DNA from 2 places in the uncultured Arcticibacterium sp. genome. Region 2 is predicted to be linked to the other one. Evidence: riboswitches for the same ligand, from Rfam matches in the RefSeq annotation. Region 2 holds a riboswitch; the other holds the start of a gene.
The links. Region 2 has a riboswitch for cobalamin ahead of metE (5-methyltetrahydropteroyltriglutamate--homocysteine S-methyltransferase). Riboswitches for the same ligand answer to the same signal wherever they lie in the genome.

Region 1 (15,444 bases), on a different contig from region 2:
CAACCTCAAGGTAATTATCTTTAAAAGCACTGTTTTGTTCTGGATCCAAAACCTCTAATAATGCACTAGAAGGGTCACCTCTTTGGTCTCTAGATATTTTGTCAATTTCATCTAAAACAAATACCGGATTTGATTTCTTTGCCTTGTTAAGGTTTTGAATAATCTTTCCGGGCATAGCCCCAATATAGGTTTTTCTATGACCTCTAATTTCAGATTCGTCATGAACACCGCCTAAAGCCATTCTTACATATTCTCTTCCTAAAGCTTTGGCAATAGATTTCCCTAAAGATGTTTTACCAACACCCGGAGGGCCGTAAAAACAAAGAATGGGAGCCTTCATGTCATTTCTAAGCTTCAATACAGCCAAGTATTCTATAATACGCTCTTTGACTTTTGTTAAACCATAATGGTCGTCGTCAAGAATCTTTTTAGCTCTTTTTAAATTGAAGCTATCATCACTGGAATCATTCCAAGGCAAGTCAGAGAGTAATTCTGCATAACTCACAGCCACACCGTATTCTGGAGCCATAGAGTTTAAGCGTTGAATTTTATTCAGTTCTTTATTAAAATGCTCATTTACATCTGATGGCCACTTTTTCTTGGCACCCTTCATGCGTAATTTTTCTATCTCTTGGTCAGGAGACTCTGAGCCTAATTCCTCTTGAAGTACTTTTATTTGCTGACGTAAATAGTATTCACGCTGCTGCTGGTCAATATCTGAACTAGCTTTTGATTGAATATCTTTCTTTATTTCTAATACTTCAACCTCTTTCAGCATATGCTCCAAAAGCTTATGAGCTTGCTCTCCGCCATCATAAGTTTCTAGAAGTAATTGTTTCTCAGCAATGCCTATATTGAGGTTTGAAGAAAGGAAATGCGTCAAAAATATAGGAGACTCAATGTTATTGATGGCCAACTGGGCATCTCTAGGGATTTCAGGGTTTAGGTTTAATATATTGGCCGCAGTGTCCTTTAGAGTTGATATTAAAGCTTTTGTTTCCTTTTTCTTAGCATTAGGAAATGAGTCGGTAATGTATTCTACAGCAGCTGTTAAGTACGGGTTTGTCTTTAAAATATTAGTAATCTTAAATCTTCTTCTCCCTTGTACTATAATAGTTACGTTCCCATCAGGAAGTACTATCATTTTCAAAATGTTACCTACCGTTCCTATTTTAAATAAGTCGTCTTCTTTAGGTTCATCTTTGGTTTGTTTTACCTGAGAAATAATGCCTAAAGTTCTATCGCCACGATAAGCCTTTTTTACTAATCGAATAGCTTTAGTACGTGTTACTGTAACAGGAATTACTATTCCTGGAAAAAGTACGGTATTTCTTAATGGCAGAAGCGGTAAGCTCTCTGGAAGGTTTTCATCATTTTCCATAACCTCATCTGGTGAGGCTATTTCAATCATTTCTACGTTTTCCAAATTTGTACTGGGGTTTGCAAATTTTTCCAGTAGTTCAAAATCTTTATTCATCTAAATAGTATAGTCTTATCGTGGTATGCCAGTCTGTCATATTGAATGTACAAAAGCCACTTGATATATCAAATCTCTAATTATAGGTATAAAACGACAAGCTTAATGCCAAGTCAGGGGTATCGGCTATTTTGTCATATTATAACCTCATTGATACACCTTTGTCTTTTAAAAATGTCTTTAAATCAGGAATTCCAATCTCTTTAAAATGGAATATTGAAGCAGCTAATCCAGCATCGGCATAGCCTGTGGTGAAAACATCAAAAAAGTGTTCCATGTTACCTGCTCCTCCAGAAGCAATAATAGGAATACCTGCGTTTCTAGAAATAGTAGAGGTGAGTTCTAAAGAGAAGCCATCTTTGGTGCCATCAGCATCCATAGAGGTTAATAGTATTTCTCCGGCTCCTCTTTCTTCCACTTCTTTGGCCCAAGAAATGGTTTCTTTATCGGTAGGTGTTCTACCACCTCGAACATGAACTACATGCTTTTTACCATCTACATATCTAGTATCAATAGCGACTACAATACATTGGCTACCAAATTCTTGAGCGAGTTCAGTTATCAATTTAGGATTTTTGACAGCAGAAGAGTTAATAGAAATTTTATCTGCACCTGCATTTAATAAAGCGGAAACGTCGGCCACAGAACTAATTCCTCCACCTACAGTAAATGGTATATTTATGGTGTGAGCCACTTTATTGACTAACTCTAGTAAGGTTTTTCTTCCGTCAACTGTAGCTGTAATGTCAAGGAAAACTAGTTCATCAGCTCCGCTTTTGGCATATAAATCTGCTAATTCTACGGCATCACCTGCATCTCTTAAATTTACAAAGTTTGTTCCTTTTACAGTTCTACCTTCTTTTATGTCTAGGCAGGGAATAATTCTTTTGGTCAGCATAAGCTAGTTTTGTTTTTTGTAAACCTCTTTGTTCACTATTTCCATGAATAAGTTCGGGTTTTCTAATTTCTCCCATCCCGTTTTGTTGTAAAGAGTATGAGCATCTTTTGTTGCTAATAACCATCTCCTTAGACCTTTTAACGCAGGAATTTCTTTGAGATTGTTAATCATCCATTCGGCATAACCATGGCCTCTTTGGTCTTCAATAATAAATACGTCTGCTAGGTAAGCGAATGATGCTTGGTCAGTAATTAATCTGCAGAAACCTATTTGCTGTTCATTTTTGTATAAGCCTAAACTTAATGAGTTCTGAATTCCTTTGACTACCGTTTCTTTTGGAATTGCTTCAGACCAATAACTTTTACTTAGAAATGAATGAATTAAATCAATATTTAAAAGGTTTTTATCAGAGCTTAATAATAAGTCATCAATTCTTATCTCAAACTTTTCCATTATTTCTGAGAATGAAAGATTTTACCTGTGCCAATGATATTTTGTTCTCATAAATAGCTTTACCTACTATTACACCGTGCAGGTTTTGAGTTGCTAGTTTTTCAATATCACTCATCTGAGAAACACCGCCGCTGGCAATAATGTTTATTTCAGGGAATTGCTTTTTCAGTTTGGCATATAGTTCATAAGAAGGACCTTCTAAAAGACCATCTTTATCCACATCGGTGCTAATGATATATTTGACACCTTCTGCCACGTACTTTTCAACAAACTGGTAGATATCTTCTTTTGAGTCTTCTTCCCAACCGCTTATAGCTATTTTTTCATTTTTTGCATCAGCACCTAGGATAATTTTATCACCTCCAAAATCACTCAGCCAAGACATGAATTTATCTGGATTTTTGACAGCTATACTTCCACCGGTAACTTGTTTAGCACCAAAGTCAAAAACCTTTCTTAGGTCTTCATCAGATTGAACTCCACCGCCGAAGTCGATGGTAAGTCCAGTTTGTGAAGCTATTTTTTCAAGTACCTTATAATTGACTACTTTCTTTGCTTTTGCTCCATCTAAATCAACTAAATGCAGGCGAGTAATACCACTATCTTCAAACTCCTTAGCTACTTCTTCGGGTCTTTCGTTGTATATTTTTTTTGTGCCGTAATCACCTTTAGTCAATCTTACGCATTTGCCGTCTATTACATCAATGGCAGGAATAATTTGAAACATTCTAATCTTACTTTTTTAAAAAATTACGGAAAATTTGCTCTCCTACGTCGCCACTGATTTCAGAATGAAACTGACAGGCATAAAAATTGTCTTTTTGCAAAATGGCTGAATAAGGTACTATGTAGTCGGTTTTTGCTACAGTATGTTTGCAAATTGGAGCATAGAAAGAGTGATTATAATAGACATACTGATTTTCATCAATGCCTTTAAGTAAGTCCGATTTATAATCGTAAATATTGTTCCAGCCAGTTTGAGGGATTTTATGATGCTCTTTTTTAGGGAATTTTATAATATCGACATCAAAAACCCCTAAACAATTAGCATCGCCTTCTTCTGAATGATTGCACAGCAATTGCATGCCTATACAGGTAGCTAAAAAAGGTTGTTTAAGTGTTGGAATTAGTTTATCCAACCCATTTTCTTTTAAACTTCGCATGGCAGTAGAGGCTTCTCCAACACCTGGAAATATTATTTTTTCGGCAGAAGATAGTTCTTCAGGGTTGTCTGTTAACTTATAGGAAACACCAATTCGGTCAAGTGCATACATGACGGACATGACATTACCAGCGTTATATTTTATGATGCTTACTTCTGACATATTTTTCTCTGTGAGGTTCAAAATTAGATTAAACTAATTTAATAGAAAACAGGATGCTAGGTCTTGGTGATATTGTCCTACGAAAACTTGAAAAAACAAAATAAAACCCGACAAGTTGTCGGGCCTATTTGTTCGCTAAATTTGTCAGGAAAAAAATCTTATATAATCGGATAGTTATATTCTTGTATTTTCCAACGAAATTAAACGATTCAAATGGTAATCGCAATCTTCTTGGTAGATTTTGAAGCTTGTTTTTACGTATATGAATTAATGTTTTGATTTCTTAAAGCCTGTCTTTCAGTTTGTAGTACCGTTTAATAAGATTTTGACCAAAAAAATAAAGTACTGAATGATACAGTACTTTATTGTTCGTAACCCAAAAAGTAAAAATTATTGTCTTATTTCTATTCAGCTTTAAGCTGTTTTCATTCTTGTTTTCATCCTAATTGTAGAACCTACGTTTTGACCATTAGCGGTTAAGAATTTGCGATAGCTTTTTCTAAAGTCCGCTGCTTTTCTTCGTGATATTTCAATTACCTCGTCTTTCAGATAAATTTCACCTCCACGACAGTTAAATCGAAGGTCTTTAACATGGTCAAAATTTACCATGAAAGAGCGATGTGGCCTTACAAAATTCACCACGTCTTCTAATTCTTCTTCGAAAATTCTTAGCGTTTTACTGCTGATGACGTTTTTCCCATCTTTAAGTTTAAAAACGGTATAGTTTTTTGCACTTTGCAAATAAATTACATCATTCAGATTAATAATTTTTTTGCTTCCTGCTACTCTTAATTCCATGTCTCCTAAAGAAGATAATGTAGCCCCCTCTAGCGTAAACATTCTTTGAGTATCTATTTGTTCGGGGTGATAATTCTTGATTTGTAATAATTTGCTCATAACGGCCGCTTTTTCTTTGTTGATGTTGTAGTGTGAGTTTCTTCTCCTGCAGAAGAACAACTACGGCAACGTTCCCGAAGATTTGGCAGCAAATCAAGCTATACTCTATAACTGGTAGTGTATTTAAGATAAGTGGAGGGGTTAATTTCCTTTTTTACGATAATTGAGGAATAAAGTGCTCGAAATTAAGAATTGAGCCAATTTAAGAACTCAGGCTTTTTTCTACGAGAAACAGGTATTTCCTTTCCTGATTCTGTCACTACGTAGCCGCCTTCTCCCTTTACATACTTTTTGATGAATTCTTTATTGACAAGGTAAGAATGGTGTGTTCTATAGAAGTTATAATCGTTAAGAAGTTCTTCAAAATATTTGATGCTTCTTGATACTAACATAGTCTTACCATTTAGTAGAGTAACAATAGTATAATCTTGAGAAGCTTCACAATGAACTATCTGACCTACTTGCACCATTTCTAAGCCATTCATGACAGGCAAAGGAATTTTGTTAGTGGAGTCTTTTGGGGACTTTATGTTTTTAAGTAGGTTTTGAATTTGGTGGTCACTTGTTTTAGAGTTTAATCGCTCAATGGCTTTTTTTACAGCTTGCTGTAGCTCGCCAATATTGATTGGTTTTAAAAGATAGTCTAAGGCACTAAATTTAATGGCCGTAATGGCGTATTGGTCAAAGCCTGTGGTAAATATTACCTCAAAATCAATTTTGTTAAACCTTTCCAGCATATCAAAGCCAGTTTGATGTGGCATTTCAATGTCTAAAAAAACTATTTGAGGTTTAGTTTTAATTATGAGATTAAAACCTTCTTGAGCAGAATTTGCTGTGCCCAGTATTTTCAAATCATCATCTAAGAAGTTTTCTATGATAGTTTTTATGGTATCAATGCTTCTAATTTCATCGTCAATAAGTACGCAGGTATTCATTATTCCATGTTTTTTGGGAATCTTATTATCACCACAGTGCCAACATCGGCTGAATCATTTTCAGAAAGAACATTGTCTATAGAAAATTGAATATTACTGTTATTTATCTTGTTGTAAGTTTTCAATCTTTCTTGGGTGATTTTTAATCCTTGTGATTTGTAGCCTTTTATGGATTTTACCTGAATTCCCTTTGACTTAATCCTACCAACGCCGTCGTCTATTACAGTACAGGTAATAAAATTGGCATCATCAGTGAAGTTAATTTCTAAAAAGCCTTTATTCTCTTTATAACGTAAACCGTGATTAATAGAGTTTTCTATAAAAGGCTGAAGTACCATAGTGGGTATTTCTATCATCTTGTCTACGTTTGGGTCAACGTTGATTTGGTAGTCAAATTTGTTTTCAAATCGCAGGTTTTCCATTTCTACATAAAGTTGAAGAAGTGTTATTTCTTCATCAATAGAGATATACTTGTTTCTAGAGGAGTCAAGAAACATACGTATTAAATGAGCAAACTTAGTCAGGTAATCGTTTGCCTTAACAGTATCTTGAGACATTACATAGCTTTGAATGGAGTTCAAAGCGTTAAAGATGAAATGTGGGTTCATCTGTAATTGGAGTGTTCTTAACTCAAGGTCAACAATCTTCTTTTGTTGTTCTTTTTCTTCTTCCTCTTGACTCTTTAAGAATTTTTCTCTTCCGTATAGCAAGGTGAAAAGGCATACAAAACCTAATGCCCAAAACCACCAAGTACTATACCAAGGCCTATTGACTATTAGTATGAAGGCAGTTTTAGTTGTTTTTGTTTTACTTACCACGTCCATGAATTGAAATTCATAAGTTCCCGCTGGAAGGTTATAAATATTGATTTCAGGGGAATCTACGGTGTTCCAAATAGAGTATTTGGAACTAGCCACATCAGGGTTAAAAAGCCTGTAACGACCGGTATTTGGGAAAGTAAACTGATTGCCAAAAAATACTTTTAAGTTATTATGATAATAGTCTGTTTGAAGAATAGAATCCATAGGTACTGCACGACCAGAGATTTCTACTTTTTCAATATAAACATTAGACTCCCTAATTTGTGTATTCTCTTGAGCCATTGAAACGGTCAATAAGCCAAAGAAAAAAAGTGTCAAATTAGAGAGTCTATATTCCATCTTAACTTAGAGCAAGTTCATCTTTAATAGAGCTTACTTTGTTTTTCAGCGACTCTAAGGTCTCTTTAAAAAGAGTTTTATCTTTTAATTCCCCTTTAACACCTACATAAAATTTGATTTTTGGCTCGGTTCCAGATGGTCTACATGTAAACTTAGTGCCATCTTTAGTGAAAAACTGAAGCACATTTGAGCTTTCAATGCCTAAGCCAGTTGGGATATCCTCAGCTTCACCAGACTCTAAATTAGTTCGTGTTAAGGCTTTGTAGTCATCCATTCTGATAACAGTGCTTCCTGCTAATTCCTTAGGAGGGTTTGCTCTAAAGTCTGCCATCATTTGCTGTATTTCTTCAGCACCAGATTTACCTTTTTTAGTAACAGAGATAAGTCCTTCATAGAAGAAGCCATATTCTTTATACATATCTGCAAGGAAGTCAAACAGACTAATGCCATTATGCCTTGCATAAGCAGTTAGCTCAGCTATAATAGCACATGCCGCTACAGCATCTTTATCTCTTACTTTATCTCCAATAAGGTATCCGTAACTCTCTTCACCACCACCTATAAACGTTTCTTTTCCTTCGGTTTCTCTTATAACCTGTGCTATGTATTTGAACCCAGTAAGTGTATTATAACATTTAACACCTGCTTTAGCAGCCATGGCATCAATTAGCTCTGTGGTAACAATAGTTTTGGCCACATATTCTTTACCAGTCAGTTTCTTGGCTTTTTTCCAAGCTTTTAATAAATAGAAAACGATAAGGCTGGCGGCCTGATTACCGTTAAGAAGTTGCCATTCGCCCGAAGGGTCTTTAACGGCCATTCCTACTCTATCGGCATCTGGGTCTGTTGCCATTACCAAGTCTGCATCTATTTCTTTAGCTAATTTCAATGAAAGACTCATAGCTTCTTGCTCCTCAGGGTTAGGATAAACCACTGTAGGGAAATTGCCGTCAGGTTTAGCTTGCTCTTCTACTATATGTACATTCTCAAAACCCAATTGTTTTAAAGCATCAGGTACCATAGTGATACCGGTTCCGTGAATAGAGGAGAATACTATTTTTAAATCAGACTGCTTTCTATTTATTCTTGGAGATACGCTTATACTTTTAACTGCTTTTAAATATTTTTTATCCAAAGCAGGTCTTATAGTTTTAAGTCGTTTTTTTATACCTCTAAACTTAATTTTACTAATAGTAGTGATAGCATTTACTTCATCCACAATGTTTTTATCATGCGGAGCTACCACCTGAGAACCGTCATTCCAATAAACCTTATAACCATTATATTCTCTAGGATTATGAGATGCCGTAATTACTAAACCAGCCTGACAACCCAATTCTCTTACTGTAAAAGATAGCTGTGGTGTAGGTCTGAGTTCTGGAAAAACATAGGCCGTAATTCCATTTGCAGAGAAAATGTCTGCAGCAATTTGAGCAAACTCAGGAGAGAAGTTTCTGCTATCATAGGCAATAGCTGCTTTTAGATCTTCACCTTCTGGATAGCATTTGTTTATGTAATTAGCTAAGCCTTGTGTGGCAGCACCAACCGTGTATTTGTTCATTCTGTTAGAACCTACGCCTATTTCTCCACGCATACCACCAGTTCCGAATTCTAAATTTTTATAAAACGAATCGGTCAGTTGACTAATGTTTTTCTCTTCTATCCATTTATTGATAGTAGCTTTAGTTTCGTCATCATATTTTCCCTTGAGCCACTTCTTTATATTCTTTTCTGCCGTTTTGTCTAAATTTAGTTCTTCTAGCATCGCTTTGTATTAACGTTTATTGAAATAATTGAGACAAGATATAGAAGCCATTTTGCTATTCAAAAACATTTAGAATTTATTGAGAACTTTGATATTAAATAGAGTAGTTTTGCGGCAGTTTTTGGTGCTTTTGGATTCAATATCCAATTTGCCTAAGAGGGAATCATGTTTAAAGCATGAGCTGTCGCCGCAACTGTTCGGTGTCTATACTTGAAACCGCTGTCCACTGTCATGATAAATGATGGGAAGGAAAAATCAAGTGACACTAAGCCAGGAGACCTGCCAAAAAATATTCTTTTCAACTAGTTACGGTGAATGACTATTGATGAGCGGAAGTCTAATTTTTTATTTCAGCTAGTTCGCTGAACAAATTATTTTTTAATGTTTACATTTTTTAGAAGGAGCCTATTATTATGCGTATGCCTAATTAGTGCCTCCGTAATGGCTCAAACTGAGTTAGCAGAAGTTAACGTAACTACCACCAAATTACCGCAGAAGTCGTCACAGTTGGGCAAGTCCATGATTGTTCTTGGAGATTCTTTAATTAGAGCTCACGCCGGTTGGTCGGTTTCTGATTTGCTACAAAAGCAAGTTGGTATTAATGTAGTAGGTTCTGGACAGCCATTAGGCAGTAACCAAAGTTTATTTCTAAGGGGAGCTAGCTCTGGCAAAACATTGATACTTCTTGATGGAGTTCCGCTTTATGATCCTTCTTCTACGGAGGGTAATTATGACCTTAACCTTATCAATCTTCAATTTATTGAGCGTATTGAAATTCTTAAAGGAGGTCAGTCTACACTTTATGGCTCTGACGCCGTGGCAGGAGTAATAAACTTTATTAGTAAAAAAGGTGCTAAAAAACCATTTACACCTTACGGAAAATTTTCTTATGGTAGCTTTAATACACTTGATTTAGGGCTTGGTGTGAATGGAGAGATAAGCGGCTTTAATTATAATCTTGGTTATAATAAAGTTAAAAGTGATGGATTTTCTTCGGCTACGGTTTCTGACTCACTATCAGCAGAAAAAGACGGATTTGACCGTAATAGCCTTAATGCACAGTTGTCAAAAAAGTTTGGCGAAGTTACCGTGAGAGCTTTCGGAAGAAAAACTGATTATATGGCCGACTTAGATGCTGGTGCTTTGATAGATGAAAAAGACTATGTTTTTAACTCTGAAAACTTTCAAGTAGGAGTAGGAGCTGACTGGGTAAAAGAAAAGTTTCAGTTGCATTTTAATGCTCATACTTCTCAAGTAGACAGAACCTTTGAAGATGATTCTAGTTTTGTGGCGGAAAGTGCTTTTGCAAAATACTCGTATTCTACCTTCGGAAGTAAGTCAAATTTCTACGACTTATATGCTCAGTTTTTTGTGAGCGAAGATGTTAAAGTTCTTCTTGGCACTGACCTGAGAAATCAGAGCATTGCTCAAACATACTACTCTGTAAGTGCTTTTGGACCGTTTGAAGATGTGCCTCTTCTTTATGATGACACCAAGATTGATAACTTTAGTGTTTACTCGGCTGTTGATATTTCTGCCAATCAAAAAGTGGGCATAGAGCTTGGTGGAAGATTAAATTCACACTCTGAATATGGAGCAAATTTCTCTTATTCGCTAAATCCATATTTCAGAGCCAATCAAATGATTACGGTCTTTGGGGTTTTAGCTACGAGTTATAAAAACCCAACGCTTTATCAATTATACTCTCCTTACGGGAATTTAGACTTAGTACCTGAGGCCTCTAGAAACCTAGAGTTAGGGTTTAAATACAATAATGCTGAAAAAGGAAGTTCAGCTTCGGTAGCTTATTTTAACAGAAGAAATCAGGATAAAGTGACATTCTTGTCTCTTGATACGCCACCTTACGGTCAATATGTTAATATTGATGAACAGCAAACTAGTGGTGTAGAATTGTCAGCTAGTCAGCAAGTTGGTCCAGTTTCATTACATGGTAATTATACTTTTTTAGATGGGTATAACAGCCTTTTAGACAAAGAAGACCAAGAGTATAATTTGATAAGAATACCTAAACATGCTCTTAATTTAGGTGCTGCTTTAAGTCTGTGTAAAAAAATGACAGTGGCTCTTGATTATCAGTTTGTGGGAAAAAGAACAGATGGTTTCTATGATTCTAATTTGTTCCAAACAGTTGCGGTTGATTTGCATTCATATTCTTTAATTGACTTGAGCGTAAGCTATTCCATTAAGGCAAACCTTAAGGTTTTTGCAGCTGGGTCAAATATCTTTAATGTAAATTATTCTGAAGTTTATGGGTATAACGCTCGCCCGTCAAACTTTAAAATAGGTTTAGCATATAACTAGATTTATAAAAAAAGAGGCTGTCTCATCTATAAAATGAGACAGCCTTAATATTGAACTTTTATTCAATACTTTTTGATAAGCGGATTTAGCTCTTAGCCAAATCCTTAAAAAGAGGTAAGATTAAATCTTTCTCAGAGACGTTTGGCTTTTCCGCTCCCCAGTCAATGTTTAATTCAGGGTCATTCCAGATGATTCCTCCTTCGCTTTCTTTATCATAAAGGTTTGTACACTTGTACGAGAAAATAGCGGGCTCTATGGTATAAAAACCATGGGCAAATCCAGCAGGAACGTAGAACATATTGTTCAATTTAGCGTCTAAAACCACCGTTTTATGTTGACCGTAGGTAGGAGATTCAGGTCTGATGTCTACCGCTACGTCTAATACTTTGCCACTGATTACTCTTACTAATTTTCCTTGAGCAAAAGGTTCTCTTTGGAAATGTAAGCCTCTTAAGACACCCGTATCGGAATAAGACTGATTGTCTTGAACAAATACTTCCGGAATACCATTCTTTTTGAATAAATCGTATTGATACGATTCAAAGAAATAACCTCGAGCGTCTTCAAAAATACGTGGCTGAATCTCTACTAAACCTTCTATCTCTGACCTTTTAAATTCCATTTATATGCTTTATTGAAAAGATGCCGCAAAAATAGCCAATTACTCATAACTTTGAGGATTCAAAAACTGTAAGAATGACAAAAGAAGAACTTTTTAAAGAAATTAAAGGCAAGGAATCTTTTTTGTGTGTGGGCTTAGACACCGACATCAAGAAAATTCCGTCACATTTGATGAAAGAAAAAGACCCTGTTTTTGAATTCAATAAACAGATTATAGACGCTACTGAAAAGTTTGCCGTTTCTTATAAACCCAACATCGCTTTTTATGAGGCCATGGGTCCTAAGGGTTGGGAGAGTTTACAAAAGACATTGGAGTACATTCCTAAAAACTGTTTTACCATTGCCGATGCCAAAAGAGGAGATATAGGAAATACCTCTTCGCTTTATGCAAGAGCTTTCTTTGACCAGTCGGCCTCTGGGATGTCATTTGACTCCATTACAGTAGCACCTTACATGGGAGAAGACTCTGTAAAGCCTTTTTTAGACTTTGATGGAAAGTGGGTTATCTTGTTGGCTTTGACATCTAACCCAGGAAGTAAGGATTTTCAACAGCTATCTGTAGGAGACGAGAAGCTTTATGAGAAAGTACTAAGAACAAGCTCTCAATGGGCAGACTCTGAAAGACTGATGTACGTGGTGGGTGCTACCAAAGCCAGTTTATTAAAGGAGATAAGAGAAATTATCCCTAATCATTTCTTACTGGTTCCGGGAGTAGGAGCACAGGGTGGAAGCTTGGAAGAAGTAGCTAAAAACGGTATGAATGCGGAATGCGGCCTATTAGTCAATTCATCCAGAGGTATTATATATGCATCAAATGGAGAGGATTTTAGTCAATCAGCCGCCAAAGAAGCTGAGAAACTTCAGGTTCAAATGGCAGGTTTGTTAGATGAGTATCTTTAGAGAATAATTGATTAAGCTCCAGAGGAGCGATATATTAGTAGCGAGGGGTGAAACCCCTCGTGCATTTAAATAAGTGTGAATTTGTTTGGCGTTATTTTGGTCAGCCTACCAAAATCATGACAAATATTTACCTTCAGTGGCTATTTAAGTTTTAGAGCATTTTCTCGGTTGCCAGCCCGGCAAGGGCAAAGGTTTTCAAAAGCCGTTTGTTTGACTAGTGTTATCAAGTTTTTGGCTGTAGCAGATACAGCAAAGAATTAATGATAGCTTTATAAGGAATTTATTATATTTTTATAAAGCTATTAATCAAAAATCACTCAATGAAAGAAGATTTCCTTCACTACCTCTGGCAATATCAGAAGTTTGAAAAAACTATATTACAAACTGAGAATGGGGAAGAAATCACTGTACTAAAAACGGGCTTTCACAATACCGACTCTGGTCCAGATTTTAAAGAGGCACGTGTAAGAATAGCGGAGGTGGAGTGGGCTGGAAGCGTAGAAATTCATTTAAAAGCCTCCGACTGGAATCTTCATAAACACCAATATGATGCAGCTTATGAAAATGTGATATTACACGTTGTTTGGGAGCATGATGTTGATATTCGGAATGTAGCTGACAAGCCAATTCCTACTTTAGTTTTGAAGCCAAATACTAATCTGGCTCTATTACATCAATACCAAAATTTGATAGACGGGCAAGACGAAATTCCATGTTTCCATCAATTTGAAAAAGTGCCTGACATTAAGAAGTTTTCTATGCTAGAGAAAGCTTTGATGCAGCGTATGCAGAGAAAAGGAGAAGAAATAACTCAAAGGTTTGAGGATTTAGGAAACGACTGGGAGGAGGTTACGTATCAAATTTTACTTAGAAACTTTGGTTTCAAACTCAATAATGAGGCGTTTCTGAGTTTAGCCGAAAAACTACCTTTTAAAGTGCTTCGGAAATATGCCAATTCTATTTTTAAAACAGAAGCTTTGCTTTTTGGTATGGCCGGTTTTCTAGTGGTTGACTTAGATGAATATGGAGAAAAGTTAAAAACTGAATTTGAGTTTTTAGCAAGAAAGCACGGATTGGTAGATGAAAAAATGAAGGCCGCCTCATGGAAATTTATGCGAACAAGACCTGCTAATTTCCCTACAGTGCGGCTAAGTCAAATCGCTTCTTTATTGACACAGTCCAAAAGCCTTTTTTCTACTTTGATAGAAAGTCATGACTTTAAGATTTTAGTGAAATTCTTTCAGGCCAAGCCTTCTGAATATTGGCGAAAACATTATCATTTTGGTAAAGAGAGCAGTCGAGACTTTAAGGGAATTGGACTTTCTTCTATTCATAATTTGATTATAAATACTGCAGTGCCTGTTTTGGTGGCTTATGCCAAACAAATTGATAATCATGAACTGGTAGAAAAAGCTTTGGGACTTTTAGAAGAAATACCTGCTGAGAAAAACAGAATCACCAAGTTTTGGAACAGCATAGATTTGGAAACTAAAACGATGTTTGACAGCCAAGGAAGCATAGAACTTTATAATGAATTTTGCCAAAAGAGGAAATGTCTTTCCTGCGGGGTAGGTATTGGGATTTTGAGGTAGGGTTAAAATAAACGGCCTTTAGTAAGGCTAAATTAATATATAAAGGAAACACTATGAAAGAAAAACTAATCACGATAAAAACCTTTTACTACGACTCTGAAACCATGCTTTATGAGCCACGGTTTAAGGATGCTGGTATTTATTATTTATTAAAAGACCAGAAAACAGTTTCTGCCGACCCAGTGGTTTCTAATGCTATTGGTGGTATTAAGCTTCAGGTAAGGGAAGAAGATTTAGATGCCGCCAAGGCTATACTGAAAGAAATAGATGACGGTAGAGTCCAAAGCAACTTTGGTAAGGAAGTAAAAATCAAAGGGAAAGATTATAAGGGCACACTAAAAGAATGCTCAAACTGCGGCAATGAGGACACTTACATAGAAAAACTAGGCTTTTGGAAATCAATATCTAGCAAGCCTAAGCATTATTGTAAGGTTTGTGAGAGGGAGTTTTAGGTTTTATACAAACATTTTGGCCTGATTCGACCTTAACCTAGCCGCACTATTTCAAGTTATTTTATGGATAAGGAATAGATAATTTACAATGTAAGCCAGAGGCTTAAGAACACCCTGACGAAGTTATAAGCTTCGCCTAGCGGGAACACCTGCAGAGCAGCATGGATTTAAAACAGACGAAAAAAAGATGTTACTAGTTGAATTTAAGTTAAAGGAGTTTTGAGGTAAACTTATTTCCAGCTTAGACTGGTTATGATTTTAGTAATAGTCTTTAAGAGTTTGTAAGTTTAAAACTAAATCATTCTTTCATTAAGTATCCAGCAAATTTAAGAAGGCCCTAGATGTTCAAAAATACCATAGCTTTTATTTTTTGTTTGGTGATTTCCTTTCAAGTATCTTATTCCCAAGAGACTAGCTTCGCGTCTTTTATTGATTCCGATTCTCTTTTTGTTAAAAGACTTAGTAATAGTTATTTCTTTGTAGTAAATGGAGATAAAAAGCTTTTGACTCTCAAGGAATCTAAGAAAGAAGAGTCTGAAATTTACTTTGGAACTAAGTTGAGAATTAAAATAGGAAGGTGTGATTTTGGAGAAAGCTCCTTTTTTATTCTTGATAGTCTTAATAATAAGTTAGGCTTTATTTCTTAT
Region 2 (15,444 bases):
AACCGCATTTCTTTTTAGTTCTTTGTCTGTTATTGCCAGACTTCGCTTTTTTACTGCAAGCTTATGGATTTTGGAAGAAATGCTTCTGCCTGTAATAGAAGCTGTGTTTTTGGCTAAAAGATGAGAATTAGGGGCTGCGAGAATGGTTGCTATTTCGTCTAGCTCAATTAGTTTTTGCGTAGCAAAAGCAAGCCAGTCTTTAATTTCTGGGTCAATGGTTGTTTCGTTTTCTAAATCAACGGGTACATGAATAAGCGAGCAGGACGGAGCAATCATGACTCTTTCTTCACCAAGTAGCTTCACTGTTTTTTGTACAATTTGAATAGCTTTTTCATAATCTGCTTTCCAGATATTTCTTCCATCAATTATCCCGAGTGACAATTTTAGGTCAGGACCAACCTTGCCAAGGATATTGTCTAGTTGCTCAGGAGCTCGTTTCAGGTCAATGTGCAGGGTGTCTACTGGAAGATTTAAAGCGGCTAGTGCATTATCTTCAATGCCCTCGAAATAAGTGCTCAGTATGATTTTTAAATCGGGAAGCTCATTGTTTATTTTATGATAAACCGTTCTGTAAGTTTCTTTTTGGAAGAAATTTAAATCTAGTCCTAGAAACGGTTCATCTATTTGAACATATGCTGCACCTGCTTTTTGGAGTTTATTCAGCAGTTCTAAATAAACTGGCAAAAGTCTATCAATAAGGCTGAGGGCATTAAAGTCGGCATTTTTTACTTTACCTAAAAGCAGATAGGAGATAGGCCCTATCAATACAGGCTTGGTTATTATTCCTGCATTCTTTGCCTCTATAAATTCATCAATAACCTTGGCGTCATTCAAATGGAAGGTCTGAAAAGCTTGAAATTCGGGGACTATGTAATGGTAGTTAGTGTCAAACCATTTAGTCATTTCGCAGGCTTTCAGGTTTTGACTCTCCGACTGAAAACCTCTTGCCATGGCAAAATATAAGTCTGTTTTGTTGAGGTCTTTGAACCGCTCTGGAATAGTTCCAAACATGAGGCTATGGTCTAAAACTTGATCATAGAAAGAGAAATCGTTTGAGGGAATAAGGTCAATACCTTTTTCTTTTTGAAGTTGCCAGTTGGCCAGCCTAATGGTTTTGCCTGTTTCTAAAAGTTCACTTTTAGAAATTTTACCAGACCAGTACTTTTCACAAGCTCTTTTGAGCTGTCTTTGATTTCCTATTCGTGGAAATCCTAAATTGTTTTTAAGCATACTTTTGAATTTTTAAAAATGTTCATTGAGTACACTTTCCGCTAAAGAAGTAAGTACACGAAAATGAGCATTTTCGTATACCTGACTCTATGCCTTAGTCGTGAAAGCATGTTGTCAATAGCAGGTGGCAAGTATCTCGACTTCCAGTTTTTTAGGCCGGTTACGGTTGCACGACAGTTCATGAGTTTCACATGATTCCTTTTTAAGTCTGCCTCTCAGCAGAAACCAAATGCTATATCTAATTCGCGTCAAAATTAGTAATCTAAAAAGATAAAACAACTGTAGTTTGTAAAATATGTAGATTATATACCTGCAATTTAAGTAATTGATAGATATAATATCTTAAAGCGTTTTGCATAATAGACGAATTGGGTATTTCGATATTTTCTTAATGAGTAGAATTTATTATTTAAAATAATTCTAAATAAGCTTGGAGTGTAAAAAGAACACTTATACATTTGTCTCATTATTTATAATAAGACTAAATAAAAACAAATGCCAAGAGTTTCCTTTTTCCTATTGCTTCTATTACCATTTACAGGGCTAGCACAGCTAGATAGCCTTCTGGAGAAAGACTTGGAGCAGGTAGTGGTAACGGCTACTAAAAGTGAACGTCAATTGAACTCGCTACCTATGCCGGTTACGGTAATTGAGAAAAAGCAAATTCAGCAAATGGGCTCTCTTAGGCTTAATGAAGTTTTGGCAGAACAAACAGGCCTTTTTGTAGTAAACGACCACGGAAATGGCGTTCAGTTACAAGGTTTTAATCCAGATTATACGCTAATATTAGTAGACGGTGAGCCTTTAATTGGGAGAACGGCTGGTACATTGGAGTTGAGCAGATTGGCCGTAGGAAATATCAAACAAATAGAAATAGTAAAAGGGCCTTCATCTAGCCTTTATGGTTCTGAGGCTTTAGCAGGCGTAATAAATATTATAACAGAGCAGCCAAACAAAATAGGAGGGGATGTTTATGCTAGGTATGGAAGCAATAATACCTTGGACTTGTCTGCTTTGGCTAACTATAAGAAAGATAAACTAGGCTTTTCAATATTCGCTAATCGTTACTCATCGGGAGGTTATGACCTTACACCAGAAACCGTAGGGAATACCGTTTCGCCTTTTGATAATTACACCATTCAGCCAAGGTTAAACTATGATTTCAGCGATAAAACTAAGCTGAAACTATCTGGGAGGTTATTTGAAGAGTCACAGTCTGGCAGTTATGAAATTGAAGAAACGGATGGCTCTGCGTTAATTGCCCAGACTGGTTCTGTTAATGACAAGAATTTTAATGCCAGTTTAAAGCATAAGTTTTCAAGTACCGTAGGTTTGACCGCGAGGTTATATGGCTCATCTTATAAAACAGAATCACTGCTGACTTATGATAGCGATAATAGTGTCTATGACGAATCATATTTTAATCAGACCTTCTTTAGGCCAGAGGCTATTCTTGATTTCTCTTTTGCAGAAAAACATTTCTTTCTTTTTGGTGCCGGAATGGTGAATGAGACCGTAGAAGCCACTCGGTATGATGAACTCAAAAAGTTTAACACCAAGTATGTTTTTGGTCAGTATGAATTCTATGGCTTCGATAAATTTCAGGTAAATGTAGGTGGCCGTTATGATGCTCACTCGGCTTATAAAAATCAGTTTTCGCCTAAGCTAGCTGCCATGTATAAGCTTAATTCTCAATTGAAACTAAGAGGCTCGGTAGGGGTAGGCTATAAGGCTCCTGACTTCAGACAGCTGTACCTTAATTTTACCAATGCCGTGGCAGGTTACAGTGTTTTTGGCTCGCAGGAAGTAGAAGCAAATATTGCTGAAATGCAAACACAAGGTCAAATAGCTACTATTTTCACAGACCCATCCACATTTGGGCTACTAAATCCAGAAAGCTCTTTAGCGAGCAATATTGGCTTACTTTTCACCAGCAATCAGGGGAGAACAGCCACTTTGAACATTTTTAGAAATGACGTAAGTAACCTTATTGAAAGTTTTCCTGTAGCTCAGAAAACTAATGGACAGAATGTCTATAGCTACAGAAATATAGCGGAGGTATTCACACAGGGTGTGGAGCTTAATGCTAATCAAAATTTCAATGTTTCCTTCGGCGGATACCTTAAAGTTAGTGCTGGATATCAATACCTAGAGGCCAAAGACAAATCTGTACTTACTGAAATATCTGAGGGAAGTTTGTATAGACGTAACCCGGAAACCCTCGAAACCGAAAGAGTAAGTCGCCGTGACTACGGTGGCTTACTTAATAGGTCAAAACACTCTGCCAACCTCAAGTTTTTCTATGAAACGGATGACAAGCTAGGTTTTAACATACGCGGAATCTACAGAGGGAGGTACGGCTTTAGTGACCAAAACGGCAATGCCATTATTGATATAGATGACGAATATGCACCAGGTTTTTTAGTAGTAAATACGTCGCTTTCAAAAGCTATTAAAAACTGGACAGCACAAACGGGAATTGATAATGTACTGAACTTTAAAAATGCTCAATATCAGCCTGGGCAAGCTGGAAGGCAGTTTTGGGTACGAATGAGGTATGCTATCTAGAAGGATTTAAACAAAAAGTAAAATAAATAAAAATGAAAAAAATAGGGCAATTAGTCATGCTATTGGTATGTCCATTATTAACACAGGCTCATGGTTATTGGTTTGAGCTAGAGCAGTCAGAAAACGCCGCAATAGGCGAACCCGTACAGATTCACCTTTACTATGGGGAGTATGCTTCGCAAATAAGGGAAGTAGGAAGCCGACTGGATAAAATGGCTGATATAAAAGTGACGGTGATATCTCCCGATGGAGAAGAGTTAGAAGTGAATATGACACAGACGAATACCCGATGGGAGGGTTCGTATACGCCAAAGAGTGAGGGCTATTATCAAGTACTTGGTTTAAATGATACCAGAGAGGTGCAAGACTGGCATAAGCATAAACTAGGAATTACAAGGCCAATTCAATACCTAAGAACGGGTTTTAGTATTGGAGAAAATCAATCGGCAGCAGACCAGCTACTTTACCTAGATACTTTCTGTAAAATCAATGCCAATAATGTGGAGCTATATGCCATGAAAGATGGTAAACCAATGAATAAAACTAAAATAAGAGTGGTGAATCCTGAGGGCTGGCTGCAAGATAAGTTTTCAAATCAAATTGGTTTTGTAAGCGTAGAGCCTAATAGAAAAGGTCTTTACCTGGCAGAAGTCGAGTGGATAGAAGAAGTGCCAGGTACTTTCAAAGGGAAAGCTTACGAAACTATACGTCATAAATGTGATATGACATTTGTAATCAATTAATTAAGAGTAAAAATTCAAACTATATAATTTCAATGAACACGATTAAATTTCTAACTATTTGTACACTTTTTTTAGGTCTGGCTTCTTGCGAAAAGGAAGATGATGTAGTAGCATCAGAGCCAGTGGTTTCTGAAACTGTAAGTGATTTGGCAGCCAACCCGTCAGACGCTCCTACAGGTCACTATACTTTTTTTAGTTTTGAAGATGGTATTTTAAGTACTGCAGATTCTGCTAGCACTTCATGGGATTTGGCTTTTAAAAGCACCAGTATTATTGTTAATGGTGGGGTATCTGGGCCGGGTTCTGCAGAAGCTGGTGTGGCAGATGGTATTTATGCCGACTTTTCAGAGGTTCCGGCTACTTTGACCATGAAATCTGACGATGCCGAGGGACTTGCCATTCCCTCAGGTTCAGGTAATGGATGGTATAACTATAACTCTACCAATCATGAAGTTTCGCCTGTGGCAGGAAAAGTGATTTTTGTAAAAACCTCTTCTGGAAACTATGCCAAAGTAGAAGTACTAAGTTATTACAAAGGTGCACCTGCTACTTATGACGGGACATCTCCTGGTCGTTACTATACTTTTAGATACGTTTATCAGCCAGACGGCTCCACCAAATTTGAATAAATTATGTGTCAAAAAAGCTCATTAAATATTATCAGTAAATCCGCTTATGGTTATGTTGGCTATTGCAATGGCTGCGATAGATATAACCTAGTTTTTGAAAATATTTTCATTCTGTTAAAGGAGGAAGAAATTCGAGGTTTGGGGGCTATTGTGGATGTAGAATATGGCACATACATTATGGAGAAACCCGTAGGAAGAGGTAAAACTATAAGTTTCCAAACACCCCTTGCTAATACCTTTTTTGCCTTTACAGCATGCGAGTATGAGGAGTTTAAAAGAATGATAAATGAGTCTGTGCTGATGCTGGAAGTAAACGAGATAATTAATCAAAAATAGAACAATGAAAAACCTTTTCTTATTATTAGGATTGTGCCTTTCTTTTGTAGTTTCTGCTCAAAAATCAGCAGATATAGAGGCTATCAAAGGGCAGTGTGGCTGCATGAATATTACATTTAAATATGCGGAGACTTTTGCACCTGATACCGCTTATGAGTTTCATGATAGGTACTTAGAGCATGCTACAGAGTATGTGTTTGTGGTGGAAGAGTCTGCTAATAAAGTGGTTATTCAGCACCTTTTAGCTATAAATGACACCATGGTGGTGAAGCACTGGCGTGAAGACTGGACATACAGAGACCCACATTTACTTTCGTTTAACACAGCCAATGATTTTAGATATAGCAATATCTCTAATTCAAACTTTAAGAATGGATGGACACAAAAAGTCTATGGTACGCAAGATGAATTAAGGTATGCTGGTACGGGAGAGTGGGCTCATATAAATGGTAAGTCGGTATGGGAAAGTACAGCAGATGCGGCTCTGCCTAGAAGAGAGTATTCTCACAGAAAAGATTATAACGTCATGAAAAGAGGAAATCGAATTCATGTTACAGATAAAGGGTACCTTCATGAGCAAGATAACGACAAGATTATTAGAGCGGAAGGCAAAGAGGATGTCTTATTAGCTTCTGAAAAAGGTTATAATGATTACGTACGCACAGATATGAGTAAATGTGCTGCCACTAAGGCATGGTGGGAAAAGAACAAGGGATACTGGCAAGATGTTAGAGCTGCTTGGGATAAAGTAGAAAATGAGCATAAAAGCTTCACTATTAAATCAAAAGTAGATGACCAGCGTCTTGGAAGCTTCTTTTATAATATCAATAAAGAGAATCTTAGCTCCGCTGAGAATAAGAAAAAACTTGATGCCGTTTTAAAGGACTTTATTGTCTTTGAAAAAGGAATCTAATTGTTTGTAAGGTCAAATTGGATTTAGAATCGTAATGCCGGAGAAGTGAGCGTTTGAGTGTTCTTTTTCTTCGGCTTTTACTTACCAAATTCATTTTGGCCTTACTCAAAACCCAAAAAATCAATAAAAAATGGAAAAACTTTTATCTCTAATAAGTTTAATAATACTGCCTGCCGTAGTTTTTTCTCAAGGAATTATTTCGGGCAAAGTGAAGACGTCTGATGGTGAGCCGGCGTCATTTGTGAATGTTACCCTCAAAGGGAGTACAAGGGGGGCAACAGCCAATGAAGAAGGGGACTATGAAATCAAAGATGTGAAAGCTGGTACTTACACAGTGATAGCTAGTTTTGTTGGTTTGAAACAGCAAACCAAAGACTTATCAATTTCTGATGGTGAAAGGGTAATTGTTAATTTTATTTTGGAAGAAGATGCCAATGAATTAAAAGAAGTATTGGTCACGGCTAATCCTGGTAAATACGTGACGGATTATCCTTCCGTTTCCTTACGTTTACGAACTCCGCTGCTAGAAGTGGCACAAAACATTCAGGTTATAACCAACCAAACTCTACAAGATCAGCAGATTTTTGATATGCGAGAGGGAGTAATCAGGAATGTGAGTGGTGCTACCATGTCTGAACACTGGGAAACCTATGCCCGAATCGTAATGCGTGGGTCCAGGGTGGCATCTTTTAGAAATGGAATGAACGTAACCGAAACTTGGGGGCCACTTACTGAGGATATGAGTATGGTGGAGCGGATAGAATTTGTGAAAGGGCCTGCTGGCTTTATGATGGCTGCAGGCGAGCCAAGTGGTTTTTATAATGTGGTAACTAAGAAACCTACAGGCTATAAAAAAGCAGAATTGGGAATGACTGTAGGCAGTTTCGGTACCTACCGAAATACACTAGATTTTGATGGTTTACTAAGTAAAGATGGTAAACTTCAGTATCGCCTTAACTTGATGGGTCAAATGAAAGGTACGCAAAAACAATTCGAGTACAATAATAGAGTTTCTGTAGCACCAGTTATCAAATATCAAATTAACCCTAGCACTTCTTTAACGGCTGAGTATAATTATCAGTTTGTTAAAATGTCTCCAATAGGCTCTAACTATATATATTCTCCAAATGGTCTAGGAGACCTCCCAGGCAGTGCTAGTACGCTAGAGAATAATATGTCGCCTACTACTATAAATGACCAGTCGGCCTTAATTACGTTTTCTCATAGTATAAACGAAAACTGGAAATTCACAGGACAGCTTTCTTACTTACATTTTGACCAAGTAGGTAGTAGCCTTTGGCCTTCTGGCTTTAATGGTGATACTTTATTACGTGCGGAGTCTAACTGGGATATTCTAGGACAAACCAGAGTGGGGCAGTTTTTTGTAAATGGTGATGCTTATACAGGAAACCTTCAGCACCGTATTTTGGCAGGACTGGATATGGGAGATAAAGACTTCTATCACGACTGGAGTCAAAGTGGAGCCATAGAAGGTAGTACAGGGTTTAATGTTTATAATCCTGTTTATGGAACAGTTCCGGCTTCAAGTTATACGGTTTTTGACCGTGAATTAGATGTACGCCAGAGAGGTGTTCATTACAGTAATTTGTATACGGCGTATTACCTTCAAGACGAAATGAGGTTTTTAGATAATAAAGTAAGGCTAACACTAGCAGGAAGGTATACTACCACCAGAGATGGTGACCCTTACTCTGGAGAAACGGAAGCTGGGAAATTTACACCAAGAGTAGGTTTATCTTATTCTTTAAATGAAAATACAAGTTTATATGCTGTATATGATGAGGCATTTGTCCCGCAAGCTGGAGCATCTTTTGACAATGTAAAATTTGACCCAATAACAGGGGCAAATAAAGAGATTGGTATTAAGAAAGAAATGTTAAATGGAAGATGGACGGCGAGTTTGGCAGCTTATCAAATTACCAAGAATAACGTTTTGACTTCAGATCCTGAGCATCAGTATTTCTCTATTCAGTTAGGTCAAACAAAAACCTCTGGACTGGAATTTGACCTGAGGGGGCAACTATTTACCGGTTTAGATGTAACCATGAATTATGCTTACACAGATGCCAAAATCTCGAAAGATACAGAAAGTGACATGGTAGACCGTCAACTCCCTGGGACGGATAAACACATTGCAAACGCTTGGTTTTCGTATTCTGCCACTGGTGGTTCTTTAGAAGGTTTCGGTTTATCTCTTGGAGCATCTCATGCTTCTGGGCGTTCTACATGGTATGCCGCTTATGATTCTTCTATTGACCCTACTATGCCTTCTTATACTAAGTTTGATGGGGCTATTTCTTATCAGTTTGATAAGTTTGGCATAGCATTAAATGTAAATAACCTATTTAATGCCGATGTAATTTCGGGGGCTTATTATACATGGAGTGAGTTTTACTATTGGCAAGCAGAAGCAAACCGAAACGCACGCTTAAGTATTCGTTATAAGTTTTAGGGAAATACTAATTCATGAAATTTAAAAAGCAAATTGGAAAAGTACACCTCTGGCTCGGTTTAAGCACCGGGCTAGTGGTGTTTATAATCAGTATTACTGGGAGCTTTTATGCTTTCCAAAAAGAGATTTTAGATGCCACAGAAGACTTTCGATTTAGTAAGGTAGAAGATAGGGATGTGCTGCCTCCTTCTGTTTTCGAAAAGATTTCTAAAACCCAATATCCAGACCATCATTTGCATGCCATAAATTACCCGGGAGAGGGTAGGAGCGTAGAAACCATTTATTATGCGTTTGAGCCAGTGGAGTATTATTTTTCGGTATATCATAATCCATACACCGGTGCCATAATTGAGACTAAAGACCACGAAGCATCTTTTTTTCATTGGATTCTTGATGGGCACTACTATTTGTGGCTACCACCAGAAATTGGGCAGCCAGTTACCTCTTACAGTACTTTGTTGTTTTTGCTGATGGTAATTTCAGGAATTGTTCTTTGGTGGCCTAAGAATAAGTCAGCGGCCAAACAACGCTTTTGGTTCCGTTGGAAAGATTCCACAAAGTGGCGAAGAAAAAACTATGATTTACATAATATCCTGGGGTTTTATTCTTGTGTTTTTGCGGTGATTTTGGTTACCACGGGTATTGTTTTTGGTATCCAGTGGTTTGCTAATGCTTATTATAAAACCTTGGGTGGAGACAAAGACCTATTATACATCACACCTTCCTCTACAGCTTTTTCAGGCAAAATTACGGAAAGGCCAGCCATAGATTTAGTATGGGATAAAATGCTTCAAGAATATCCTGATGCGGTCTCTTTGGAAGTCCATACACCAGAGTCTGACACTTCGGCTATTGCAGCCAATGCCAATTATAAAGAAGACATGTATTGGAGCACAGACTATAGGTATTTTGACCAATACACCATGGAGGAGGTTTCTGTTAATCATGTTTATGGAAGGTTAAAAGATGCTGGCGTGGCCGAAAAGTTAATGCGTATGAACTATGATATCCATGTGGGTGCCATTTTTGGCTTACCAGGTAAGATTCTGGCCTTTATTATTTCTATCTTATGTGCTAGTTTACCTGTAACTGGTTTTTTAGTGTGGCTTGGTAAAAAGAAGAAGAACAGTATTGAACAGTAAGTCTTAGAAAATGTATTTCACATGATTAAAATTCAGGTTAAGAATCAAAACGTAGCACCGGAAAGGTTAGAAGCATTAAAACAAGAATTGGCCAATATTGGTGTAAATTCTTTTGGGGTAGACTGCCTCACAAATGACATTACCCTTATCAAACACTGTAATCTTAAAGAATGCGATTTAAGGTGTGCCTTAGAAAAGGCAGGTTTTAAGGATTTGTGCTTACGCATCAAAGCTTAGTTTTGTCCATCTTCCCACGAATTACCGCCTTTTCCACCTCAGAATCTGTTAATAAAAGAGCTTTCTCATAAGATGTAAGGGCTTTGTCTGATTTACCCATTTCTTTGAGCAATTGTGCTTTGAAGCTATGGTACAAATAGTACTTATCTAGCTCCTTGATTTTAGCTAGTTCTTTTAAAGCTTTCTCTGCTCCGTGAATTTGGTAAAAAGGAATAACACGGTTAAATGCTACTATGGGCGATTTATTGCTTTGGTAAAGGAGGTCGTAAAGTGTTAAAATACTTTGCCAGTTGGTCTCTTTAAAATTAACAGCCCTGCAGTGCTCATAAGCTATAGCCGCCTCTATGTGGTAAGAGCTTATGCTGTCTCCTTTACTGGCCATGTTTAAGTATTGAATTCCGAGGTTTATTAAGTCCTTATTCCATAAACTTCTATCTTGTTGTTCTAGCAAAATAATATTACCCTCAGGATTTAACCTACTATCTTCTCTAGCGGTATGAAAACACATCAAAGCCAATAGTGCCTGCCCTTCATGACTTCTAGTGAGCTCGTTATCATTTATAAGTTTGCCAAGCATAATGGCATTATGAATGAGGTCTTTTCGTATTAAGTCTTTACTATTGCTGGAATTATACCCTTCATTAAAGAGAAGATATATAGCATTGAGAACTTTTAGTGTTCTCTCCTTTAGCTCTTCGCTTGCAGGAAGTTCAAATTTGGTTTTATGCTCTCGGAAGTAGTTTTTTGCTCTGTAAAGCCGTTTTGAAATGGTATCATCTGAAGTGAGAAATGCTTTTGCTATTTCTGGTGTGCTAAATCCGCAAAGTGTTTTTAAAATCAAGGCTATTTGACTTTCAGGGCTAATTTCTGGAGAGCAGCAGATATACATCATTTTGAGTTGCTGGTCTTCAATGAGTTCTTCTTTCCAGTAGTTTTCAAGACTTACATTTAAGGTATACTCTGAGTTTAGGAGTTGTCTTTTATTATCGGTAAAGTCAAAACTTTCAGTGTGTTTGTTCTTCCTTATTTGGTCAATGGCCTTGTTCTTAGCCACCCTAAATAGCCAAGCCTCAGGTTTCTCAGGTATACCTTTTAGTTTCCAAGTGTTTAGAGCCTGAATCAAGGTGTCTTGAACCACATCTTCGGCCAGGGTTAAATTGGCAGCACCAAAAATATTGGTCAATATAGAAACCATCTTCCCAGATTCTTGTCTGAAAAGATGGTCTGTTAACTGTTCAATATTTGTGTTAGAAGTATTGATGACGGTCTTTTACATATTCATTACCTGAATTTCTCTCACTTCCACATTGCCATCTTTAAATTCTAAAACGGGACAATCATTGGCGATTTTTACGGCAGCATCGTAATCGTCAGCTTTGCAAATAAGGTAACCACCTACCATTTCTTTGCCTTCCATATATGGGCCATCAGAAGCCACTTTATCTTTCCCTGCTATTGTTTTTCCAGTTTGATGTAAAGGTTCAGCCCCTAGCATTAAACCTTTCTCTGACAGGCCGCCCATCCAAGTAAACCATTTTTGCATATGAGCCTGTTGTTCTTCCGGAGAATACGTTTCTAAAGTAGAATCGCCGCCTCTAAATAATAATAAGTAAGTGTTCATGATTGTTATTTTTTAGTTTTAAACATCTTTCGGAGTTATGACGAGCTCAGATGCTTTATTTGGACAAGAATTTGAAATTATTTTCTAAAATAATTTAGTGTGTTAGTAGTTAGAGTTTTATGAGTGCTGTTTTGGTTTTTAAACTTGAAATACCATAAAAAATAAATTTTGTCATCCAATAAATGTAAAGAGATTTAAAAGCTAGCGTCCAAAACTCTGAAACTAAATTGTCATAATCAGCTTTTCTCAGCATTTTTGCTACATGAAATTAAGCGTTGTAATTCCAGCCTATAATGAGGCGGAATCTATTCCAGAAACACTGAGCTCTTTGTATAGTTCTTTGTCAAAGCATGAGATTGACCATGAAATATGGGTGACTAATGATAATTCTAAAGACAATACCATTGAGGTCTTAACTGAACTTCAAAAGGAAATACCAACGCTAGTTTTTGAAACTAATGAAGGCCCGAATGGCTTTGGCTATGCTGTGAGGTATGGTTTAGAGCGTTTTTCTGGAGATTGCGTAGCTGTATTTATGGCGGATATGTCAGACGACCCAGAAGATTTAGTGAAGTATTATAAAACCATGCAGCAAAAAAATGTAGACTGCGTTTTTGGTAGCAGATGGATTAAAGGTGGTAAGGTGATAGACTACCCAAAACATAAGAAGGTAATAAATAGAGTGGCTAATTTTATTGTCAAAATGTTGATGAGAATTGATTATAATGACACCACTAACGCCTTTAAACTCTATAAAAGAGAAACCATGGATGGGCTTAAGCCTTTTATGTCGCCTCACTTTAATTTAACTATTGAGCTACCGCTTAAAGCTATGGTGAGAGGTTATTCTTACGCGGTAGTACCAAACAGTTGGACGAATAGAAAGTATGGAGAGTCAAAATTGAAAATAAAAGAAATGGGTAGCCGTTATTTCTTCATTTTGATGTACTGTTTTATTGAAAAGTACTTTTCTCGAGGCGACTACATGAAAAAAAATTAAAGAAGGATAAACCTACAATAGTATATGCAGTTTTTAAATCCAGGGCTTTTATGGGGTTTGTTGGTGCTAGCGGTGCCGGTGATTATTCACCTGTTTAATTTCCGTAGAACTAAGAAAGTGTATTTTACTAATGTAGCTTTTCTTAAGAAAGTAGAAACCGAAACTTCTTCTTTCAGGAAGCTGAAACAATGGCTCATTATGGCAGCCAGAATGCTCTTTTTGGCAGCTTTAGTTTTGGCTTTTGCCCAGCCGTTTTTACCTGCTCAAAATAGTTTAAGTGCAAACAGTACAGCCAAGGGTATCAATGGCCTTTACTTGGACAATTCGCTCAGTATGCAAAACACCACAGACAATAAACGCTTTATTGATTTGGCGGTGGTTAAGATTGACGAGTTATTGGCTTTATTTAAAAATCAGCAAAATATTCAGCTCACTACCAATGATTTTTCAGGGGAAGATCAATTTGCCAATAGTGCTACCAAAGTACGAGACCGCCTTACAGGAGTAAGGTTTTCGCCAGAAGCTAGAAGCCTTACATCTGTTTATAAAAGACAGATGAGAATGGCAGAAAAAGAAGCCTCTAAAGAGGGGAATAATTTCTTCTGGTTTTCTGATTTTCAAAAGAGCACCGTAGGCGATTTGTTAAATCTAGAGACTGATAGTAGCAATCAAGTTTATTTAGTGCCCGTTCAGGGAGACGTTTCAAAAAACGTTTTTGTAGATTCTGTATGGCTTTCTTCGCCATTTATTCGAGAGATGCAAAATGCTTTATTGAACGTTAAAGTATATAATTCTGGGAATGAAGCTATTGAAAAAATGCCTGTTAAACTGATGATAGATGGGGTGCAAACTTCTACTTCATCTGTTTCTGTAAGTCCAGAAAGTTATGCTACTGCTAGTTTTAACTTCACTGTTAGAAGTAAGGGGCAGCACATGGGGTCGGTAAGCTTCGACGACCAACCAATCACTTTTGATAATGAGCAGTATTTTGTGGTGGATGTTTCTCCTGCTATTAGTATTTTGCACCTTTTTGAACAAAAATCGGCTTCGGATTATATTGCTAAATTATATGATGACGACAGTCTATTTAATTTTGAGCAGTACAGCATTCGTAATGTCAACCTAGCCAAAGTTAGTGGAGCGGATTTAGTGGTGGTAGAGGGCTTAAATAAAATAGGGGAGAATCTTAAAAGTTCGCTTATAGATTTTGTAAAAGGCGGCGGAAGTTTGTTTTTAATACCTGGAGAAAATCCTGATTTATTGACGTATCAAGAATTGGTTTCTTCTTTAGGCTTAAATACTTTGACTGCGGCAAGAGATTCTATAGCTGTAAGCAAGCAGGTGGAATTAGAGGTGCCGGATAAGAATATGCCATTTTTTGCGGATGTTTTTGAGCAATCTATTTCAGCTGCGGTAGTGAATTTGCCAAAGGCACAAGCTACCATTTCTTGGACGGGTTTAGGAGATAAATTATTGAGTTTAAAAAGTGGGAAGGCTTTTCTGGGTAAAACGGATTTTGGAAACGGTTCGCTATATCTTTTAGCTTCGCCATTAAACATGACCTACGGCAATTTTCCAGAGCATGCTTTATTTGTTCCCACACTGTTCAAAGTGGCGGCATTAAGCATCAAACCGCAGCAATTAGCCTATAATTTCAATGCGGGTACTTTGGTGATTCCTTTTGCGGATGCTCCCAAAAATGCTGTTTATAGCCTAAAGAAAGACGATTTTGAGATATTGCCAATTCAGCAAGTACGTGGCAATAAATTACTTTTAGAATTACCCTCTTCAGTAGAGTTATCGGAGAGTCAAGAATTAGAATCGGGCTTTTATGAATTACAAGTAGATGGTGTGAAACACTCCATTTTAGGTTTAAACCATGATTCAAAAGAATCAAGAATGGGAAATTATACGCCAGAAGAACTTAGAACCATTTTTGAAAAGCAGCCAAACGTTACCGTTTTTGACAATATTAAAGATGGAGACTTTGTAAGTACGTTTGCGGAGCAAAATTTCGGGGTTCAGTTATGGAAATACTTTTTATATGCTGCTCTAGCTTTTCTATTGGTTGAGGTGCTGTTAGTTCGGTTTATGAAAGGTTAGGGTTTCTAAGTCGTGGAATAAGCATCGGCGTTTTCTTTTTATAGTCCTCGTATTTTTGACCGTAAAGTTTCAAGAGCTTTTTCTCTTCCCAGTAAATTCCTATCAAAATATAAATGGTATTGGCCGTACAAAAGGCTAAGTTTTGATACGTGTTGCTAAAAAGAAACCATCCCCAGAAAATCATCAATGTCGCCGTGTACATCGGGTGTCTCATTTTGGCAAGTAAGCCATGTGTATTGAAAGGCTCCACCTTAGCATCTTCTGGTTTTAGGCCAAAAAAAAGGCTCATGTCATAAAGAGCGAGAGTTTTTCTTAAAACAGCTAATCCCATACCTGCCATAACACCACCTGCTAACCTTACTTCTCTATAGTTTGTCCATATTTCAGGGCTTTTGGAAGTTAGCTGGAAGAATAATAATGGAAGAGGGATTAATACCGCAAAAATCACA

Region 1: linked by a shared signal. The riboswitch ahead of AADJ06_RS08305 (TonB-dependent receptor) and the one ahead of metE (5-methyltetrahydropteroyltriglutamate--homocysteine S-methyltransferase) in region 2 are both predicted to bind cobalamin.

Annotation. Positions count from the first base shown of each region.
Region 1 is NZ_CAXHZC010000002.1:364,457-379,900, reverse strand. It holds gene lon (endopeptidase La) at 1-1,477, opposite strand, end outside; gene hisF (imidazole glycerol phosphate synthase subunit HisF) at 1,617-2,375, opposite strand; gene AADJ06_RS08340 (GNAT family N-acetyltransferase) at 2,379-2,828, opposite strand; gene hisA (1-(5-phosphoribosyl)-5-[(5-phosphoribosylamino)methylideneamino]imidazole-4-carboxamide isomerase) at 2,815-3,555, opposite strand; gene hisH (imidazole glycerol phosphate synthase subunit HisH) at 3,563-4,153, opposite strand; gene AADJ06_RS08325 (LytTR family DNA-binding domain-containing protein) at 4,568-5,050, opposite strand; gene AADJ06_RS08320 (LytTR family DNA-binding domain-containing protein) at 5,236-5,985, opposite strand; gene AADJ06_RS08315 (histidine kinase) at 5,985-7,145, opposite strand; gene AADJ06_RS08310 (phospho-sugar mutase) at 7,147-8,910, opposite strand; cobalamin riboswitch at 9,016-9,212, shown strand; gene AADJ06_RS08305 (TonB-dependent receptor) at 9,292-11,232, shown strand; gene rfbC (dTDP-4-dehydrorhamnose 3,5-epimerase) at 11,318-11,854, opposite strand; gene pyrF (orotidine-5'-phosphate decarboxylase) at 11,929-12,753, shown strand; gene AADJ06_RS08290 (DUF2851 family protein) at 13,074-14,345, shown strand; gene AADJ06_RS08285 (hypothetical protein) at 14,399-14,797, shown strand; gene AADJ06_RS08280 (hypothetical protein) at 15,139-15,444, shown strand, end outside.
Region 2 is NZ_CAXHZC010000010.1:136,672-152,115, reverse strand. It holds partial or broken gene metE (5-methyltetrahydropteroyltriglutamate--homocysteine S-methyltransferase) at 1-1,230, opposite strand, end outside; cobalamin riboswitch at 1,339-1,475, opposite strand; gene AADJ06_RS21270 (TonB-dependent receptor) at 1,726-3,798, shown strand; gene AADJ06_RS21265 (hypothetical protein) at 3,831-4,541, shown strand; gene AADJ06_RS21260 (HmuY family protein) at 4,574-5,170, shown strand; gene AADJ06_RS21255 (DUF6686 family protein) at 5,174-5,506, shown strand; gene AADJ06_RS21250 (DUF6607 family protein) at 5,511-6,419, shown strand; gene AADJ06_RS21245 (TonB-dependent receptor) at 6,550-8,892, shown strand; gene AADJ06_RS21240 (PepSY-associated TM helix domain-containing protein) at 8,907-10,034, shown strand; gene AADJ06_RS21235 (hypothetical protein) at 10,056-10,271, shown strand; gene AADJ06_RS21230 (sigma-70 family RNA polymerase sigma factor) at 10,261-11,511, opposite strand; gene AADJ06_RS21225 (YciI family protein) at 11,542-11,892, opposite strand; gene AADJ06_RS21220 (glycosyltransferase family 2 protein) at 12,155-12,892, shown strand; gene AADJ06_RS21215 (BatA domain-containing protein) at 12,917-14,995, shown strand; gene AADJ06_RS21210 (isoprenylcysteine carboxylmethyltransferase family protein) at 14,982-15,444, opposite strand, start outside.